4 regions of the Mesorhizobium sp. CA7 genome follow, and region 1 is predicted to be linked to each of the others. Evidence: predicted binding sites of a transcription regulator. Region 1 holds the regulator's gene; each other region holds the start of a gene.
What was found. Region 1 encodes LexA, which represses DNA repair genes until DNA is damaged. Its sites were predicted from a motif close to TGTTCNNNNTGTGTTCNG; they were not measured.

Region 1 (4,700 bases):
GCGCGCCTCCAGCCAGATGCGACCAGGAGCTCTTGTCCGACTCCATCCAATAGCCGCCGTGGATGAACACGACGAGCCCCCTTGGCGCCGCAGACGGGAGAAACAGGTCGAAGCGCTTGCGCGGCGCTTCGCCGTAGACAACATCGAGCCGCGCCCTGCCCTCTGACAGCAGCCTTTCGCGAAACGCCCGCGCCGGCCGATCCCACGCAGCCGGCCAGCGGTCGCCGCCCGCGATATTGGCGCCATTTGCATAGGCGTCATCCCAGTCGACAATACGATGTCCCAGCAACGGTGTCTCCGCGATCAGGTCATTTGTTCGGCATCGCCGATTCAAAGTCAGGTAACGGTTGTTTTGACGGCAAAGCGTGCGTCTTGCCAGATGCCAGTGCGCAGGATGTCCTCCAGCACCTCGACCGCATCCCAGACATCGCGGTAGCCGACATAGAGCGGCGTGAAGCCGAAACGGATGGTGGATGGCGCGCGGAAATCGCCGATCACGCCGCGCTCGATCAAGGCGCGCATCACCTGGTAGCCATTTGGATGGGCGAACGATACCTGGCTGCCGCGTTCTGCGCCTGAGCGCGGGCTCTCCAGCTCAAGACCGAAGCCGCCGCATCTGGCCTCGACAAGCCGGATGAACAGGTCCGTCAGCGCGACGCTTTTTCTCCGCACGGCCCTTATGTCGACATCGTTCCACATATCCAGCGCCCCTTTCAGCGCGCGCATCGACAGCACCGGTTGCGTTCCGCACAGGAACCGCCGGATGCCCGTGCGCGCAGCGTAGCCCTGCTCGAACGCGAAAGGCCGGGCATGGCCCCACCAGCCGCTGAGCGGCTGGCGAATGTCGCGGTGATGGCGGCTCGCGGCGTAGATGAAGGCCGGTGAGCCCGGCCCGCCATTGAGATACTTGTAGGTGCAGCCAATGGCGAAATCGGCATTAGAGCCGTCGAGATCCACCGGCAGCGCACCCGCCGTGTGGCAGAGGTCCCACACGATCAGCGCACCGGCTTCATGAGCCTTGCGGGTGAGCGCCGCCATGTCGCGCAGCCGGCCGGATTTGTAGTTGACGTGGTTGACCAGGATGACCGCGACGCGATCGTCAACCAGTTCCTCAATCGTCGGGGCATCGGTGCCTTCGAGCCGCAGCACCGTGCCGGGCCGCGTCGATGCGACGCCTTCCGCCATGTAGAGGTCGGTCGGAAAGCTGTCGCCCTCGGCAACGATCACCGAACGCTCGGGCAGCATTGCAAGTGCCGCATGCAGGACCTTGTAGATATTGATCGAAGTCGTGTCGCAAACGACCGTCTGGCCGGGTTTCGCGCCGATCAGGCGCCCTAGCTGGTCACCCAACTCGATGGGCATATCGAACCAGCCGGCGGTGTTCCAGGCGCGGATGAGATCCCGCGCCCATTCCTGCCTCGCGGCAGTCTCGATCTCGCTGAAGGCGTCGATCGAAGCAGCGCCCAGCGAATTGCCGTCGAGGTATATGACGTCTTCCGGCAAGACGAAGCGATCGCGCATGGCGCGCAGCGGATCCGCGGCATCCATCGCCTCGACTTCGGCGAGATCAGGAATTCCCCTCATTGTGCTGCCGCCTCCATTTCGATCTGGCCAAGGGGGTTGTCTCACCACCGTCGGCGACAGGGCAAGAACCTTTGGTCCTATGTTAGCTGGTCCATAGACGGCGAAGACTGCGGATCGGAACTTCGCCAAGGTTGGCATTTTGGGTTCGTTTCGTTCACGGTGCCACGCGCTTACGGTAGAGCCGACGTGATCCCAACCACGGCTTCGTGATCGTGGCGGGTTGTATTTCAGCGTAAGGGGAACTCCAAAATCGAGCGAAATCAATGCCGCTGCCCCACGAGGGGCAGCCGGCCGTCACCGGATACGACATTGTTTCGGCAGCCTTAACAAATTCACTAAACTTTAAACGGTTGCGGAACACAACTGGAACAGATAGTGTTTGTTCTGGGTTTGTTTTTCTGATTCTGGTTTCAGAACCCGTGGGGGCCGCCGATGCTGACGCGCAAACAACATGAACTCCTGATGTTCATCCATGAACGCCTGAAGGAGAGCGGGATTCCTCCATCCTTCGATGAGATGAAGGAGGCGCTCGACCTTGCCTCCAAGTCCGGCATCCACCGGCTGATCACGGCGCTGGAAGAACGCGGCTTCATTCGCCGGCTGCCGAACCGGGCGCGCGCGCTGGAAGTGCTGCGCCTGCCCGACTCAATCGCGCCTGGCCTGAATGCCGCGAAGAAGTTTTCGCCGAGCGTCATCCAGGGCGGCCAAGGCAATCTCAGTCGCCAGGTCAAGCCGACGACGCCATCGCGCACTCCGACGCCAAGCAATGACGACGAGGCCGCGGCGGCCGTATCCATTCCGGTGATGGGCCGCATCGCCGCCGGCGTGCCGATTGACGCCATCCAGCACCAGACGCATTCGATCTCGGTGCCGCCGGACATGATCATGGGCGGCGAGCATTACGCGTTGGAGGTCAAGGGCGACTCGATGATCGAGGCCGGCATCTTCGATGGCGACACCGTCATCATCCGCAATGCCAACACCGCAAGCCCGGGCGAGATCGTGGTGGCGCTGGTCGACGATGAGGAGGCGACGCTTAAGCGTTTCCGCCGCAAGGGTGCCTCGATCGCGCTCGAGGCCGCCAACCCGGCCTATGAGACCCGGATCTTCGGACCGGACCGGGTCAAGGTTCAGGGCAAGCTCGTCGGACTTATTCGCCGCTACTGAGCAGAACTGCTCGCCGTCTTCGCCCGGACGACAATCTATTGGGCCGGTGCGGCGGCTGGTTTTTCCGGCTGCTTATAGGGCGCCAGTCCCCTCGCCTCGCGCGTGTATTTCCGCTGCTCGTGCCAGGGTCGGTATGGTTCTACGACCGCGTAGCGGACGGTTGGCCGCGCGGTTGCCGATTGCGGATCGAAGAAAACGGCGGCGCTGCCGTCGCGCGCCAGCTGCCGCTTGGTGACGACGAGCACACGCGGATCGCGGCAAGGGTTATAGGCCGTGGCGTCGTTGATGACGATGAGGTCGGCGAAGCCGCAGGCCGGCCGGGCGGTGTCGCGGGTCTCGGCGAGCGCGACGATCGCGCCGGAAGGATGCCGACCGATGCAGAGATCGCCGCTGCAATAGAAGGGCGAGCCGGGCGGCAGGTCGACGGGATCGGCAATGTCCAGCGTATCTTTGGCGAACCTTTCCGGGGGCACGATCTCCTCGGCTTTCAGCGCCCGTTTCCAGTTGTCGGTGGTGAACTCGTTGGAGCGTTCGCGATTGACGGCAAGCTCGCCGCCGCCGATCGGCATCGCCACCAGATGCGCATCCTCCGAGATAAGCACGTCCGGTGTGCGGACGTGCGAAATGGCCAGCAGCGCAGCGAGCGCGAAAGGTACGGCGGCAAGCCTCAGCCAGGTGGTAGCCATGGTCGCGATGACCAGCGCGACCGTCGCCAGCAGCACCGACTGGATCGAGATCAGCCCGACGGCGTCGACCGGTGAGCGCTCGGAAATCCATGCCGAAATGGTGATCATCGCCGTCAGGCCTTTGCCCATGACAAAGAGGAAGGGACCGTCTAAGCCGAAGGGCATGGCCAGCGCGCTCAGCACGGCGAACGGCATGACGACCAATGAGACGATCGGCATGACCGCCAGATTGGCCAGCAGGCTGAGCGGCGACACCCGCTGGAAGTGCCAGATGGCAAACAACAATGTCGCGCTGCCCGCGATGAGCGACGTCACGGCGGCGCCACCCGCTCCAATCGCCAGTTTTCGCGATAGGAACCCGAGAAACGAACGCTTTGCCGGCGGCGCGGTCGTTTTGCCGGCGCGATAGTCGGCAAAGCCGGCATAGGCGCCGACCAGGGCGGCGGTGGCAGCGAAGGACATCTGGAAGCTCGGGCCGACCACTTCATGCGGCGAGACCAGGATGACGGCGATGGCAGAGATCGCCAGGTTGCGCATGGTCAGCGCTGCGCGGTCGAAAAGCACGGCGACCAGCATCACGCCAAGCATGATGAAGCTTCGCTCGGCCGCCACCACGATGCCGGAGATCACGAGATAGGCGGCGATCGACGCCAGCGCGATGCCAGCGGCATATTTCTTCACCGGCCGGCGCGACGAGAAATCCGGAAACAGCGCGAAGGCGCCCCGTAGCAGGACCATGATCGTGCCGGCGACCAGCGCCATGTGCAGGCCGGAGATCGAAATGATGTGGTAGATGCCGGTCCGCCGCATCGACTCGTTGATTTGTTCCGGAATGCCGGCACGAACGCCGACGATCAGCGCCGCCGCGATCTCGCCCTCGGAACCCCCGATGCTGCTCCTGATGTGGTCGGCAATCCCCTCGCGAGCATTTTCTATGGCCGATGCCACGCGCGCGCCAAACGGCACTTCCGTTGCCGCAGTCGGGGTCGGCGCGACAAGTTTCGGATCGCCCAGGAAAAAGCCGCTGGCGCCGATGCCGGCAAAATAGCTGTCGAACGAAAAGTCGTAGCTGTCCGGCCTGACCGGACCTGTCGGCGGCAGCAGCTTGGCATAGCCGGTCAGCATCGACCCGGCTGTCATGCCGGACGGGATCCTGCGCGCCGACAGCCTGATGCGGTTCGGCGCGTAGCGCAGCTTCGGACGCTCCGTGGATATCAGATCTATGGTGAGCCGGACACGGCCGTTGGCCATCGCCTCGGCGGT
Region 2 (4,700 bases), 760 kb from region 1:
TCGTAACGGATGCTGACGTCCCGCAACTCATTGGAAATCGACACCGTCCACCTCTTGCCCGCCCCTAACGGATGCCCGCCATCCTGGGGGTGACGGGCATCCATAAACTGGCGATGAAGGGACTCATGTCCGCCAGTCGGGGACACAATGAGATAGTGGGCTATATGTTTCGTCCTTGGGACCAATGCTTGTGATGTGCGACTTCAGTCGGAACCGATAGCCCGACTGGGGACTTGCGCCAGGAACGAACCAACCGACCCTCCGTTGACCCACTGCCGGAAGCTCCCGCTACAGCGGTTGAGCACAAAGCAGAGGCTCCAGCGCTGGCGGGTTACGCGCTGGAGCCGTCTTAAAAGGTTGGAGCGAGAAAATGAAAGACTATCGGAACAGTGTCCTGGAGGCTCGTTGGCTTCTCGCCGTACCCGCGTCGCTTCTCCTGACCGTCCTGCTGGCCGGCTTCTTGCTTTCGTAGCAGGCCGGCCTCGCCTTGTCCTATTTCGGCAGCGTGTAGGCCATCACGTAATCGCCTGGCTTGGTGCCGACCGAGCCGTGGCCGCCGGCGACGATGACGACGAACTGGCGGCCGTCGGCCACCGTATAGGTCATCGGCGTCGACTGGCCGCCCGCCGGCAGCCTCGCCCGCCACAGCTGCCTGCCGGTGGTGAGGTCGTAGGCGCGCAGATAGTCGTCCACCGCGGCGCCTAGGAAAGCGACGCCGCCCGCCGTGATCATCGGCCCGCCGATGCCGGGAACGCCGACCTTGAGCAGCAAAGGCAGCGGCGTCATGTCGTAGACAGTGCCGTTGCGGTGCTTGTAGGCGATGTTTCCCGTCTTGAGGTCGACGCCGGCGACATAGCCCCAGGGCGGCGCCTGGCAGGGAATGCCGAGCGGCGACAGGAACGGTCCCATCACCACCGCGTAAGGCGCGCCTTCATTGCGGTTCAGCCCCTGCTCGCTGCCCTTGGTATCGCCCGGCGGCGGCACCTCCGTGCGCGGGATGAGCTTCGAGGTGAAGGCGAGGTAGGTCGGCATGCCGAACATCACCTGCCGCACCGGATCGACCGCGACGCCGCCCCAGTTGAAGACGCCGAAATTGCCGGGATAGATCAGCGAGCCCTGCAGCGAGGGCGGTGTGTAGCGTCCCTCATAGCGCAGCTTCTTCAATTCGATCCGGCACGCCAGCTGGTCGAACATGGTGATGCCCCACATGTCGGCGCCGGTCAGCGGCTTGGGATTGAAGGACAGGTCCGAGGCCGGCTGCGTCGGCGAGGCATGATCGCCCTCGATCGCGCCGCCGGGCGCCGGCACGTCTTTCACCGGAATGATCGGCTCGCCGGTGCGCCGGTCGAGCACGTAGAGATCGCCCTGCTTGGTCGGCCCGACCAGCGCCGGCACGACGCCGCTCGCCGTGGTGATGTCGACCAGCGACGGCTGCGCCGGCACGTCCATGTCCCACAGATCGTGATGCACGGTCTGCCGTACCCAGCGCAATTGCCCGGTGTTGAGATCGAGCGCGGTGATCGAGGAGGAAAATTTCTCGACATTGGCGCTGCGGCCCATGCCGAGCTGGTCCGGCGTCTGGTTGCCGAGCGGAACGTAGAGCAGTCCCAGCTTCTCGTCGGCGCTCGCCGTCGACCACATGTTGGGCGAGTTGTGAGTGTAGGTTTGCCCGGCGGGCAGCGGCGTCGTCACGTCCGGATTGCCGGAATCCCAATTCCATAGCAGCGCGCCGGTGCCGGCGTCGAAGGCGCGGATGACGCCGGACGGTTCCTCGGTCGAATAATTGTCGTTGACCGCGCCGCCGACGATGATCTTGCCGGCGACGATCAGTGGCGCCGACGTCGAATAGTAATAGCCCGACTTCGGATAGGGCATGTTGGCCATCAGGTTCAGCGTGCCGGCCTCGGCGAAGGACGGACACACCTGCCCGTTCGCGGCATCGAGCGCGATCAGCCGGGCGTCGGAGGTCGGCAGATAGATGCGCGCGGCGCAAGGCTGGCCGGCGGCGATCTTGGTATCGGCATAATAGGACACGCCGCGGCAGGTCTGGTGCTGGCGGTTGGGGTCGAGCTTGATCTTCGGATCGTAGCGCCACTTCTCCTTGCCGCTCGCGGCATCGATGGCGATGGCGAAATTATGCGGCGTGCAAATGAACAGCGCATCGCCGATCTTCAGCGGCGTCACCTGATAGGTCGTCTCGCCGATATCGTCGGGGCCTTTCACGTCGCCGGTGCGATAGGTCCAGGCCGGCTGCAGCTTGGCGACATTGTCCGGCGTGATCTGGTCGAGCGGCGAATAGCGCTGGCCGAAAGGCGTGCGGCCGTAGAACTGCCACTCGCCGGCCGGGATGTCGCCGCCGAGATTGGCGGCCGTCGCCGCCTTTTCGGTGCCCAGCGTGCCGCCGATATCCATGGGATCGGCGGTCATCGAATAACCGGCGACCGCGAGCGAGGCGAGCACGGCCAGGATCAGCGGCGCGCGTCCGTCCGGCCCCCGCAGCCCCCGCCTTGCCCACGGCGTCAGCAACCATAAGGCGACGAGCACGATGACGCCGCCGCGCGGACCGAGCTGCCACCAGTCGAAGCCGATTTCCCAGACTGCCCAGCACAAAGTGGCGAGCACGAACAGCGCGTAGAGCCAGAGCGAGGTCGACCTGCGCCTGAACAACAGCCAGGCGGTAATCAGAAAAACCAGACCCGCGATCAGGTAGTACCAGCTGCCGCCCAGCGCGATGAGCCAGATGCCGCCGCCGCCGAGAATGAGACCGATGAGGAAAAGGACGAGGGAGGTGATGGTGACAGCCAAGACGGTGCTCCTTCGACTGTTGCGCCTTCGCGGCCGCTCTGAGGCGACGGCGAGCCGTCCCTGCCCTGCCGGCAGCTTTCCCTCACCCGCTCCGGCTGTCAAGTTGGGGCCAGACACGCGAAACTAGAACAAAACGTAGACAGTTCTGGTCTTTCGCTGCCGAATCACTACATTCGGGGGCGATGTCGGGCTTTTCCGAGGACATGCCTTTTTTTGATGAACCGAATGCGCGGCCGGCAGCGGCTCCATCCGGCATAGCCGCGCGCGCCATGGCGGCGCGCAGCGGCCAGAACGGCGTGCCCGATTATCTCAAGGGCCTGAACCCGGAGCAGCGTCTCGCCGTCGAGACCACCGAAGGCCCGGTTCTGGTGCTGGCCGGCGCGGGCACCGGCAAGACGCGGGTGCTCACCACCCGCATCGCCCATATCCTTGCCACCGGCAGGGCCTTCCCCTCGCAGATCCTGGCTGTCACCTTCACCAACAAGGCCGCGCGCGAGATGAAGCAGCGCATCGGCATCCTGATCGGCGAAGGCAATGTCGAGGGCATGCCTTGGCTCGGCACCTTCCACTCGATCGGCGTGAAGCTGCTTCGCCGCCACGCCGAGCTGGCCGGGCTGAAATCGGACTTCACCATTCTCGACACCGACGACGTGGTGCGGCTGATCAAGCAGTTGATCCAGGCCGAAGGGCTGGACGACAAGCGCTGGCCGGCCAAGACCTTCGCCCAGATGCTCGACAACTGGAAGAACAAGGGCCTTGGCCCGGACGAAATAGCGGAAGGCGATGCGCGCAGCTTCGGCAACGGCAAGGGCCGCCAACTCTACAAGGCCTACCAGGAACGGTTGCAGACGCTGAATTCCTGCGACTTCGGCGACCTGCTCTATCACCCGATCCGCATCTTCCGCGCCTATCCGGACGTGCTGAAGGACTACCACCGCAAGTTCAAATACATCCTCGTCGACGAATACCAGGACACCAACACCGCGCAGTATATGTGGCTAAGGCTCCTGGCGCAGAGGCCAGGGACTCCGAGAAATGGGGCCCCGGGCGGCCGCGCACCGAGCGCATCGAAATCGACTATCGATAGAACAGAAGGTGGTCACTACAGACCACCAGTTCCCGGAGAGGAGCCGTTAGCCCGCAGCGATGAATGGGACGTTTCGGCCGAAGGCCGCAAGCCCGACTGGGCGTCCGAGCCGTTGCGAGGCCCCCGCGGAGGGCCCGCGCCGGCAGGCGCGGAACAGCCCGTGAGCGTAAATATTTGCTGCGTCGGCGACGACGACCAGTCGATCTATGGCTGGCGCGGCGCCGAGGTCGACAACATCCTGCGCTTCGACAAGGATTTTCCGGGCGCCACCATCATCCGGCTGGAGCGCAACTACCGTTCCACCGCGCATATTCTGGGCGCGGCCTCGCACCTCATCGCCCACAATGAGGGCCGCTTCGGCAAGACGCTGTTCACCGACCGCGACGACCCCGAGGACGACAAGGTTCACGTCCACGCCGCCTGGGACTCGGAGGAAGAGGCCAGGGCCATCGGCGACGCGATCGAGGCCTACCAGCGGCAGAAGCATAATCTCAACGACATGGCGATCCTGGTGCGCGCCTCCTTCCAGATGCGCGCCTTCGAAGACCGTTTCATCACGCTCGGCCTGAACTACCGCGTCATCGGCGGCCCGCGCTTCTACGAGCGCCTGGAAATCCGCGACGCGCTTGCCTTCTTCCGCGTCGTCGCCAATGGCGGCGACGACCTTGCCTTCGAGCGCATCGTCAACGTGCCGAAGCGCGGGCTCGGCGAAGCCACCATCCGTCAGATCCACGACACGGCCCGCGCCATGCGCATCCCGATGCTGGAGGCCGCCGCGACGCTTGCCGAAAGCGACGAGCTGAAGCCG
Region 3 (4,700 bases), 210 kb from region 1:
CCTGGCTCGCGCTGTCGATGGTCTTGCCGTCCTTGACCAGGGCCTGGACAACGCCTTCCGCCTGCTCGGTCTCATAGCCGAGGAATTCGGTCGCGCCGGTCTTTTCGCGCACGGAAAACCACACCGTCTCGGTCGCGGCTTCGCCCGAGCCAGCCCAATGCGCGCGCGCCTCGGCCTTCTGCCGCTCCATCGCGTCGGTGAAGCCGGCGATATCGACCGAGATGCTGCGCTGGCGCAGCGCATCCTGCGTCAGATCGAGCGGGAAGCCATAGGTATCGTAGAGCTTGAAGGCCGTCTCGCCGTCCAGCATGTCGCCGGCGTGCAGCGTCTCGGTCGCGTCCGAAAGCAGGCCGAGGCCGCGCACTAGTGTCTTGCGGAAGCGTGTTTCCTCAAGCTTCAAGGTTTCGGTGATCAGCGCCTCGCCGCGCACGAGCTCGGGATAGGCCTGGCCCATCTCGCGCACCAGGGCCGGCACCAGCTGCCACATCAGCGGCTCCTTGGCGCCCAGCAGCTGCGCATGGCGCATGGCGCGGCGCATGATGCGGCGCAGCACATAGCCGCGCCCCTCATTGGACGGCAGAACCCCGTCGGCCACCAGGAACGAGGTTGAGCGCAGATGATCCGCGATGACGCGGTACGACGCTACGTTCTCCTGGCTTGGCCCCTGCCCGAGCGCGGAGGACGCGGCGTCGATCAGATGCTTGAACAGGTCGGTCTCGAAGACGCTTTCGACGCCCTGCAGGATAGAGGCCATGCGCTCCAGGCCCATGCCGGTGTCGATCGAGGGACGCGGCAGGTCGATGCGCTCTTCCTTGGTCACCTGCTCGTATTGCATGAACACCAGGTTCCAGAATTCCAGGAACCGGTCGCCATCCTCTTCCGGGCTGCCGGGCGGTCCGCCCCAAATGTGCTCGCCGCGATCGATGAAGATTTCCGAGCACGGGCCGCAGGGGCCGGTATCGCCCATTGCCCAGAAATTGTCCGAAGTCGGGATGCGGATGATGCGATCGTCCGAGAAGCCGGCGATCTTCTTCCAGTAAGCCGCCGCCTCGTCGTCGGTGTGATAGACGGTGACGAGCAGCTTGTCCTTCTTGAGGCCGAAACCCTTGGTGATCAGGTTCCACGCAAGCTCGATCGCGCGCTCCTTGAAATAGTCGCCGAACGAGAAATTGCCGAGCATCTCGAAGAAGGTCAGATGGCGCGCGGTGTAGCCGACATTGTCGAGGTCGTTATGCTTGCCGCCGGCGCGCACGCTTTTTTGCGCCGTAGAGGCCCGCGTATAGGGACGCTTCTCCAGGCCGGTGAAGACGTTCTTGAACTGCACCATGCCGGCGTTGGTGAACATCAGCGTCGGATCGTTGCGCGGCACCAGCGGGCTGGAGGCGACGATCTCGTGGCCCTCCTTGCGGAAGTAGTCGAGGAATGTCGACCGGATGTCGTTCACGCCACTCATTGCATACTGCCTTTTTCGCAAGAACCGCCGGCCCGGCCGGCGGCAAATGGGCTTTGGTGTTTCAGAAGATAGATTGGCCTTTTAGCGATAGCTCTTGTGCCTGTCCAGAAACACGCAAAACAGGCGTGTCGCTCAAAACTGCGCAAGCGGTTTTGGGAAAATGACAGGCACAAGCATGGACCAAAGCGCATTGCCTGAATTCATTGCAGCGCGACGCGCTTTGGGCCGATCGGCGGACGAGCGGCGGCTCAGCGCTGCCTGCGAAACGCAAAACCGCCGGCACGAAGGCCGGCGGTTCGGTTACGCAATACAAGAACTCGCTTACATAAGCATAAGGCGATAAACCAGGATTGCGGCCGAACTCCGGCTAAGCCAACCAACTATCCTCGGGCGCCTTTGGATCGCCCCGGAGCGCAAAATCCCAGGGTAAACGCACTTTACAGGGCGCCGGCTTCATCCTCGAAACCGTCGTCGCCGCCTTCGGAGCCGCCATTCTCGAGGAATTTCTCGGCGATCAGTCCGGCATTCTGGCGCAACGCAAGCTCGACCTCACGCGCCGTATCGGGATTGTCGCGCAGGAACAGCTTTGCGTTCTCGCGACCTTGGCCGAGGCGCTGGGAATTGTAGGAGAACCAGGCGCCCGACTTCTCGATGACGCCGGCCTTGACGCCGAGATCGATCAGCTCGCCTGTCTTCGACACGCCCTCGCCATACATGATGTCGAACTCGACCACCTTGAAGGGCGGGGCCAGCTTGTTCTTCACCACCTTGACGCGGGTCTGGTTGCCGACGACCTCGTCGCGGTCCTTGACCGAGCCGATGCGACGGATGTCGAGGCGCACCGAGGCGTAGAATTTCAGCGCGTTGCCGCCGGTGGTCGTCTCGGGCGAGCCGAACATGACGCCGATCTTCATGCGGATCTGATTGATGAAGATGACCATGGTGTTGGAACGCGAGATCGAGGCGGTCAGCTTGCGCAGCGCCTGGCTCATCAGGCGAGCCTGAAGACCGGGCAGCGAATCGCCCATCTCGCCTTCGATTTCAGCGCGCGGCGTCAGTGCCGCCACCGAGTCGACGACCAGCACGTCGATGGCGCCCGAACGCACCAGCGTGTCGCAGATCTCCAGCGCCTGCTCACCGGTGTCGGGCTGCGAGATCAAAAGGTTTTCGAGGTCGACGCCAAGCTTGCGGGCATAGACCGGATCGAGCGCGTGCTCGGCATCGACGAAGGCGCAGATACCGCCCTTCTTCTGGGCTTCCGCCACCGTGTGCAGCGCCAGCGTCGTCTTGCCCGAGCTTTCCGGCCCGTAGATCTCGATGATGCGGCCGCGCGGCAGGCCGCCGACGCCGAGCGCGATGTCGAGGCCGAGCGAGCCGGTCGGCACGGTTTCGATCTCGACCACCTGCTCGTTGGCGCCGAGCCGCATGATCGAGCCCTTGCCGAACGCGCGCTCGATTTGCGACAGCGCCGCGTCCAGAGCCTTTGATTTGTCCACTGCCTTATCCTCTACAAGCCGCAAAGAATTCTGAGCCATGATACATCACCCCTTGGTCGTCAATGAAGGCCGGACAATCCGTGATCCCTGCTTGTTTTGTACCTTTTTTGTTCTCATTTGGCAAGGGGCAACAAATATCTGAAAAATAATCAATATCTGGATTTGTTCTATTTTTGTCTCACCAGGGCTGGTGCGGAGTGCAACCACGGATCCAGAAGAGATTTCGATATCCGGCCGTCCGAATCGCGACCCCGATTGCGGGGCGACGCGCAGAAACCTAGTGTGCGCGGCCGCACGATCAACGAAAGTCACCGACCCGAAATGCCGACATCCCCAACAATCCTGGCGCTTGGCGGCGCCCATATCGACCGGCGCGGCCAGGTCTCGGGCGTCTATGTGCCCGCGGCTTCGAATCCCGGCATCATGCGCGAGGACGTCGGCGGCGTGGTTTTCAACGCGCTGCGCAGCGTGGTGAAGCGCGGCGTGTCGGCCTCGCTGATCTCGGTGCGTGGCGGTGACGCTGCGGCGGACACAGTCGCCTCGGCGATCGACAACGCCGGGATAACCGACCTTTCGGTGGTGTTCCTCGACCGCACGACGCCGAGCTACACGGCGCTGATCGATGCCCAAGGCGAGTTGATCGTCGGGCTTGCCGACATGGCGCTCTACGATCTTGCCTTTCCCAAGCAAATAAGACGCGCCAAGGTGCGCGAGGCGATCGCCGCTGCCGACGCTATCCTGTGCGACGCCAACTTGCCGACGGTGGCGCTGGAGCGTCTGTTGGCGTTTGCCGGCGGCCGGCCGGTCTTTGCCATCGCCGTCTCGCCGGCCAAGGTCGTCCGCCTGGCGCCGCTGCTCGACGATCTGTCGCTGCTCTTCATGAACCGTCGCGAAGCCGCCGCGCTGGTCGGCGCCGAGCCATCCGGCAAGACCCTTGTCGACGCGCTCAGGCGGGTTGGCCTGAATGCCGGCGTGGTCACGTCCGGCAGCGCTCCGGTGCTGGGCTTCGACGACACCGGAATCTTCGAGATCGATCCGCCCGCGCCGCGCAAGGTGGCCGACGTGACCGGCGCCGGCGATGCCTTGACCGGCGCAACCGTCGCCGCCTTGCTGCGCGGCCTGCCGCTGCGCGCAGCACTACGCGAAGGCCTTGCCGCGGCGATGCTCGCCATAGAGAGCCCGCAGGCCGTGCCGTCCTTCACGATCGCCAACTTCACGCAGGCGCTTGCCCTTGTGCCGGAGCCGCGGGAAGTGGCATAGGGCCACCACTGCCGAAGCAATCCGTTCGGATCGGAGACAGCCATGACGCCTGATACCGCCCGCCCCTTCGTCGATATCCATCCGCCGGTGGCGGAGGCGCTTGCCGCCGGCCGGCCCGTGGTGGCGCTGGAAAGCACCATCATCACCCACGGCATGCCCTACCCCGACAATGGCGCCATGGCCGCCAAGGTCGAGCAGATCATCATCGATGGCGGCGCGGTACCCGCGACGATCGCCGTGGTCGAGGGCCGTATCAAGATCGGCCTCTCCGACGGCGAGCGCGAATCGCTTGCCATGACCGGTGACGCCATGAAGCTGTCGCGCGCCGATCTCGGTTTCGCGGTCGCTCAAACGCGCACCGGCGGCACCACTGTCGCCGCCACCATGATCGCCGCGCATATGGCCGGCATAAAAGTGTTCGCCACCGGCGGCATTGGCGGCGTCCACAAGGGCGCTGAGAAAAGCTTCGATATCTCGGCCGATCTCGACGA
Region 4 (4,700 bases), on a different contig from region 1:
GAGGACGCGGGGGGAGTTTAGAGATGCCGCAGATCATTTTCTTCGCCGTTGTCGGCGCCGCCGCTTACTTTGGCTACCGCGCTTTCGTGCGCGAGGCCGAACGCGTGACGGCCAAGATCCGGCGTACCGAAAGACAGGCGGCGAACGGCACGACGGGCACGCTGGTCAAGGACCCCAAGACCGGCGAATATCGTCTCGCCAAGGACTGATCCCATCTCGCCAGCAGCCGACATCCTGGAGCCCGGCACAGAGGTCCGGACATGGCTTGCGCCTGCCAAGATCAACCTGGCGCTGCATGTCATCGGACAGCGCGCCGACGGCTACCATCTCATCGACAGTCTTGCCGTCTTCACCCGCTTCGGCGACCGGCTCGAGATCGAACGGGCCGAGCAGGATGAATTCTCGGTATCCGGCCGTTATGCCGCCGGGCTGCCGCTCGACGGCGACAATCTGGTGGTGAAGGCGCGCGATGCCTTGCGCCGGGAAGCCGGCATGCAACAGGGATCGCCGGTCGCCATCCGGCTGGAGAAGAACCTGCCCATCGCCTCCGGAGTCGGCGGCGGCTCGAGCGACGCTGCGGCCGCGCTTAATGGCCTGGCGCGGCTCTGGAAGCTCGATATCGACGACAATTCGCTGGCGCGGATCGGGCTTTCGCTCGGTGCCGACCTGCCGATGTGCCTCAAATCAAAGCCGCTGATCGCACGCGGTATCGGCGATGAAGTCTCGCCGCTATCCGCCTTTCCTGCGCTTGGCCTGGTGCTGGTCAATCCGGGCGTCGCGGTCTCGACGCCGGACGTGTTCAAGGCGCTCTCCAGCCGCGATAACGAGGCGCTGCCGCCGCTGCCTAAGCGCCTCGATTTCCACTCGATCCGCAACTGGCTGGAGACGACGCGCAACGATCTCGAGCCCGCCGCCCGTTCGGTCCAGCCGGCGATCGGCGAGGCGCTCAAGGCGCTCAAGCGTGCCGACGCCGCGTTCGCGCGCATGTCCGGCTCGGGCGCCACCTGTTTCGGCCTGTTCGAGACCGGCAATGTTGCAAAACGCGCGGCGATCGAGATCCGCGCCCGCCACCCCGACTGGTTCGTTGCCGCGACGCGCAGCATGGAGGTGAGCGATGGCGAAGCTTGACGAAAGCCGGCCCTTCATTCCGGTGCGCATCGCCGTGCTTACCGTCTCCGACACGCGCGGCCTCGCCGAAGACAAATCCGGACAGACGCTGGCCGACCGCATCGCGGAAGCCGGCCACAACCTTGCCGTGCGCGATATCGTGACCGATGACCGCGACAAGATCCGCGACAAGGTGCTTGGCTGGTCGAAGGACGAAAACATCGATGTCGTGATCACAACCGGCGGCACCGGCTTCACCGGCCGCGACGTGACGCCGGAGGCGCTGGAGCCGATCTTCGAAAAGCGCATGGACGGCTTTTCGGAAGTCTTCCACCGCATCTCCTACGACAAGATCGGCACCTCGACGATCCAGAGCCGGGCAACAGGCGGCGTCGTCAACGCCACCTTCGTCTTCGTGCTGCCGGGCTCGCCCGGCGCCTGCAAGGACGCCTGGGACGGCATCATCAAGGCGCAGCTCGACTACCGGCACATGCCCTGCAACTTCGTCGAGATCATGCCGCGGCTGGACGAGCATCTCAGGCGCGGCGGCAAGCCCACCTCGTAAAGCTCAGTTAAGGCGCCCGGCCGGCACGGCGGGGCATCATTTCGGCGGCGCGATCCAGATTTCGGCGTTCAGCCTTCTGGTCGCCAGGCCGCGCGCCAGGGCTTCGGCGCTGCGCGCGCTCTTTGCCAGAGCCGAGGCCTGACGCTTGCTGATGACAAGCCCCTCGGCCAGCGCACGATTGCTCGAGAACACCCTGGCCAGGAAAGGCGCACGGTTGGCGCGGGCGCGTGAAAAGCGCGCCGGCATGGTCTGTTTCGCGGTGTGCGCCACGACTTCGTCGATCCAGCCCTCGGCGAGCCGCGCCCCCGGCTCGAGCAGGAGCAGCCAGTCGCCCTTGGCCTGGCCGATACCGGCGCCGATCCCGCCGGTCGCATAGTGGCAGCCGGCATGCTCGGCCACCCGGTGCGTCTGATCGGTCGAGCCTTGATCGCAGACGATCACGTCGCGCACGACGCCTTCGACCGCGCCGCCGACCAGCGAGGCGAGCGTACGGGCAAGCCCCTCTTCGTCGTTGCGGGTTTCGATAAGGACGCTGAGCATTTTAGCCGAATAGCGGAAAGTGCGGCGATGCGCCAGTTGCGCGCTTCAAGCGAAAAAGTTCTTGCTTTGTTCTCTTCGGCGAAATAGGAATAGTTTCATGAACAGAGCGATTCGACAGCCTGCCGACAGTCCCTGGGAGAGGGCGAAAATGGAACAGATCGTGCGCGCCGACATTGCCGCTTTCGGAGCAGGCCGAGCCGAGATGGCGAACGCGATGATCGAGCAGAGCGGCTTGCGCGTGCGGCCCGATCGCAATCGCGGCCGCTCGGCCGGGATCAATCCGTCCGGCCGGTTCGAGCCGATCAGCCGGCATGTGTTCGACGACGGCTGGAACTCGCTGGAGGAACTGCCGCCGTTCAAGACGGAAGTGCAGGTCGAAAAGCCGCGCACCATCATCACGCGCAACGAGTCGCCTGACATCTCCTTCGACCGTTCGATCAACCCCTATCGCGGCTGCGAGCATGGCTGCGTCTACTGCTTCGCCAGGCCGACGCATGCCTTCATGGGCCTGTCGCCGGGGCTCGATTTCGAATCGAAGCTGTTCGCCAAGCCGGATGCCGCGCGCATGCTGGACAGGGAATTGTCGAAACCGGGCTACCAGCCGCGCACGATCGCCATCGGGACCAACACCGATCCCTACCAGCCGATCGAGAAGCAATACCGCATCATGCGCGAGATCCTGGAAGTGCTGGAAGCGCGCGGTCATCCGGTAGGCATCGTCACCAAGTCGGCGCTGGTGACACGCGACATCGACATCCTGTCGCGCATGGCCGAGCGCGGCCTTGCCAAGGTGGCGCTGTCGGTGACGACGCTCGACCGCATGCTGGCGAGAACGATGGAGCCACGCGCCTCGACGCCGACGAAGCGGCTGGAGGCGATCAGGCAGCTTTCGGATGCCGGCATCCCGGCATCGGTCATGGTGGCGCCGATTATTCCGGGGCTTACCGATCCCGAGATGGAGCGCATCCTCGATTCGGCTAGAGCCGCCGGCGCGCGGGAGGCCGGCTACGTCATCCTGCGCCTGCCGCTCGAAGTGGCGCCGATCTTCAAGGACTGGCTGTTGCGCCATTATCCCGACCGCTACCGGCATGTGATGTCGCTTATCCGCTCGATGCGCGACGGCAAGGATTACGATTCCGAATGGGGCAAGCGCATGAAGGGCGCCGGTCCCTATGCCTGGCAGATCGGCCGGCGCTTCGAGATCGCCGCCAAGCGGCTCGGCCTCAATGTCGAGCGGCGGCAGCTTCGCACCGACCAATTCGTCGCAGGCGCCAGTGCCGGCGAGCAGCTGATGCTGCTTTGACGCCAGCACCGGCCATGACGGCCGGCGCTAAGCACTTCCAGGCAAAGCGATTTTCGGTCTGGAATTGCTATTTGTTTCGAAATCCCGTCCGGCCCCTGTCCCCCGGCTGTGAGACGGTGCCTTCCCGGTCCGACGCCCCATCCGACCCGGAAGGACTTGCGGAGAATCGGAGCCGATGCGAACCTCGCCGCACCATGGCTCGCGCGCGTTCCGATTCTCCGCTTCTCTTTGAAATGGTCGAGAAGCCCGACTTCTCGATCGAGACGAAAGCGATAGCCGACGGGCTGTGGCCGGTCGCCGGTATGGACGAGGCCGGCCGCGGTCCGCTCGCCGGTCCGGTGGTGGCCGCCGCGGTGGTGCTCAACCCCGCCAACATTCCCGAAGGCCTCGACGATTCCAAGCGCCTCACCCATTTGCAGCGCGAGGCGCTGTTTCTCAAGATTCTCGGCTCGGCGCTCAGCATCTCGATGGCTTCGATCAGCGCCGAAGGCATCGACAACAGCAACATTTTGAAAGCCAGCCTCGAAGCGATGCGCCGCGCTGCCGCCGGCCTGTCCTTGCGACCGAAGCTCGCCCTGGCCGACGGCCGCGACATACCGCCAGGTCTCGCCTGCGAAGGCCGCGCGCTCATCAAGGGCGACCAGCGCTCGCAGTCGATCGCCGCCGCCTCGATCGTCGCCAAGGTGATGCGCGACCGCATGATGTGTGGCTGCGGCGGACATCACGAGCACTACGGCTTCGAAGTGCATATGGGCTACGCGACGGTCCGCCACCGCACCGCGATCGAGGCGCATGGGCCGGTGGCACGGCTCCACCGGGCCTCGTTCGCGCCGTTCCGGTTGGGTGGGATTGAGATGGCGGAAGAGGAAGAGAGCCTCGCCGGGCTCGAGTAGTTAGCTGATCTGCCCCCAATGTGGTTACGGCTTGCGGACATCCTCTGTCACTGGCGTGACTGATCGACCTGAGGCTTGATTGCCACGTGGTTCCCCCAATCCGTCGCTGCTTCGCAGCGCCACCTTTCCCCCTGCGGAGGGAAAGGAAGGGAGCGTTGCTGGACGAGCATTGACGGCAAAAAGCTTGGCGCCTTCCTCTACCCCGTCGATCGGGGGAGAGGTGGCTCGGCGAAGCCGAGACGGAGTGGGGGTCGACCAGCGCTACATAAGACAATGCATGCGCCAAGCTGCC

Region 2: a site for LexA is predicted at 2,930-2,947, ahead of LB552_RS04195 (ATP-dependent helicase). Genes of this name have one in related genera too.
Region 3: a site for LexA is predicted at 3,047-3,064, ahead of recA (recombinase RecA). Genes of this name have one in related genera too.
Region 4: a site for LexA is predicted at 2,269-2,286, ahead of LB552_RS11070 (PA0069 family radical SAM protein). Genes of this name have one in related genera too.

Annotation. Positions count from the first base shown of each region.
Region 1 is NZ_JAIUHH010000001.1:107,994-112,693, forward strand. Features, by position in the region: gene LB552_RS00475 (alpha/beta hydrolase) at 1-289, opposite strand, end outside; gene kynU (kynureninase) at 337-1,584, opposite strand; gene lexA (transcriptional repressor LexA) at 2,017-2,751, shown strand; gene LB552_RS00490 (ComEC/Rec2 family competence protein) at 2,787-4,700, opposite strand, start outside.
Region 2 is NZ_JAIUHH010000001.1:865,732-870,431, forward strand. Features, by position in the region: gene LB552_RS04190 (glucose/quinate/shikimate family membrane-bound PQQ-dependent dehydrogenase) at 493-2,805, opposite strand; gene LB552_RS04195 (ATP-dependent helicase) at 2,988-4,700, shown strand, end outside.
Region 3 is NZ_JAIUHH010000001.1:320,069-324,768, forward strand. Features, by position in the region: gene alaS (alanine--tRNA ligase) at 1-1,453, opposite strand, end outside; gene recA (recombinase RecA) at 1,891-2,988, opposite strand; gene LB552_RS01545 (carbohydrate kinase family protein) at 3,271-4,209, shown strand; gene LB552_RS01550 (pseudouridine-5'-phosphate glycosidase) at 4,252-4,700, shown strand, end outside.
Region 4 is NZ_JAIUHH010000004.1:205,400-210,099, forward strand. Features, by position in the region: gene LB552_RS11050 (NfeD family protein) at 24-209, shown strand; gene LB552_RS11055 (4-(cytidine 5'-diphospho)-2-C-methyl-D-erythritol kinase) at 235-1,128, shown strand; gene moaB (molybdenum cofactor biosynthesis protein B) at 1,115-1,672, shown strand; gene LB552_RS11065 (glycosyltransferase) at 1,709-2,212, opposite strand; gene LB552_RS11070 (PA0069 family radical SAM protein) at 2,361-3,515, shown strand; gene LB552_RS11075 (ribonuclease HII) at 3,710-4,408, shown strand.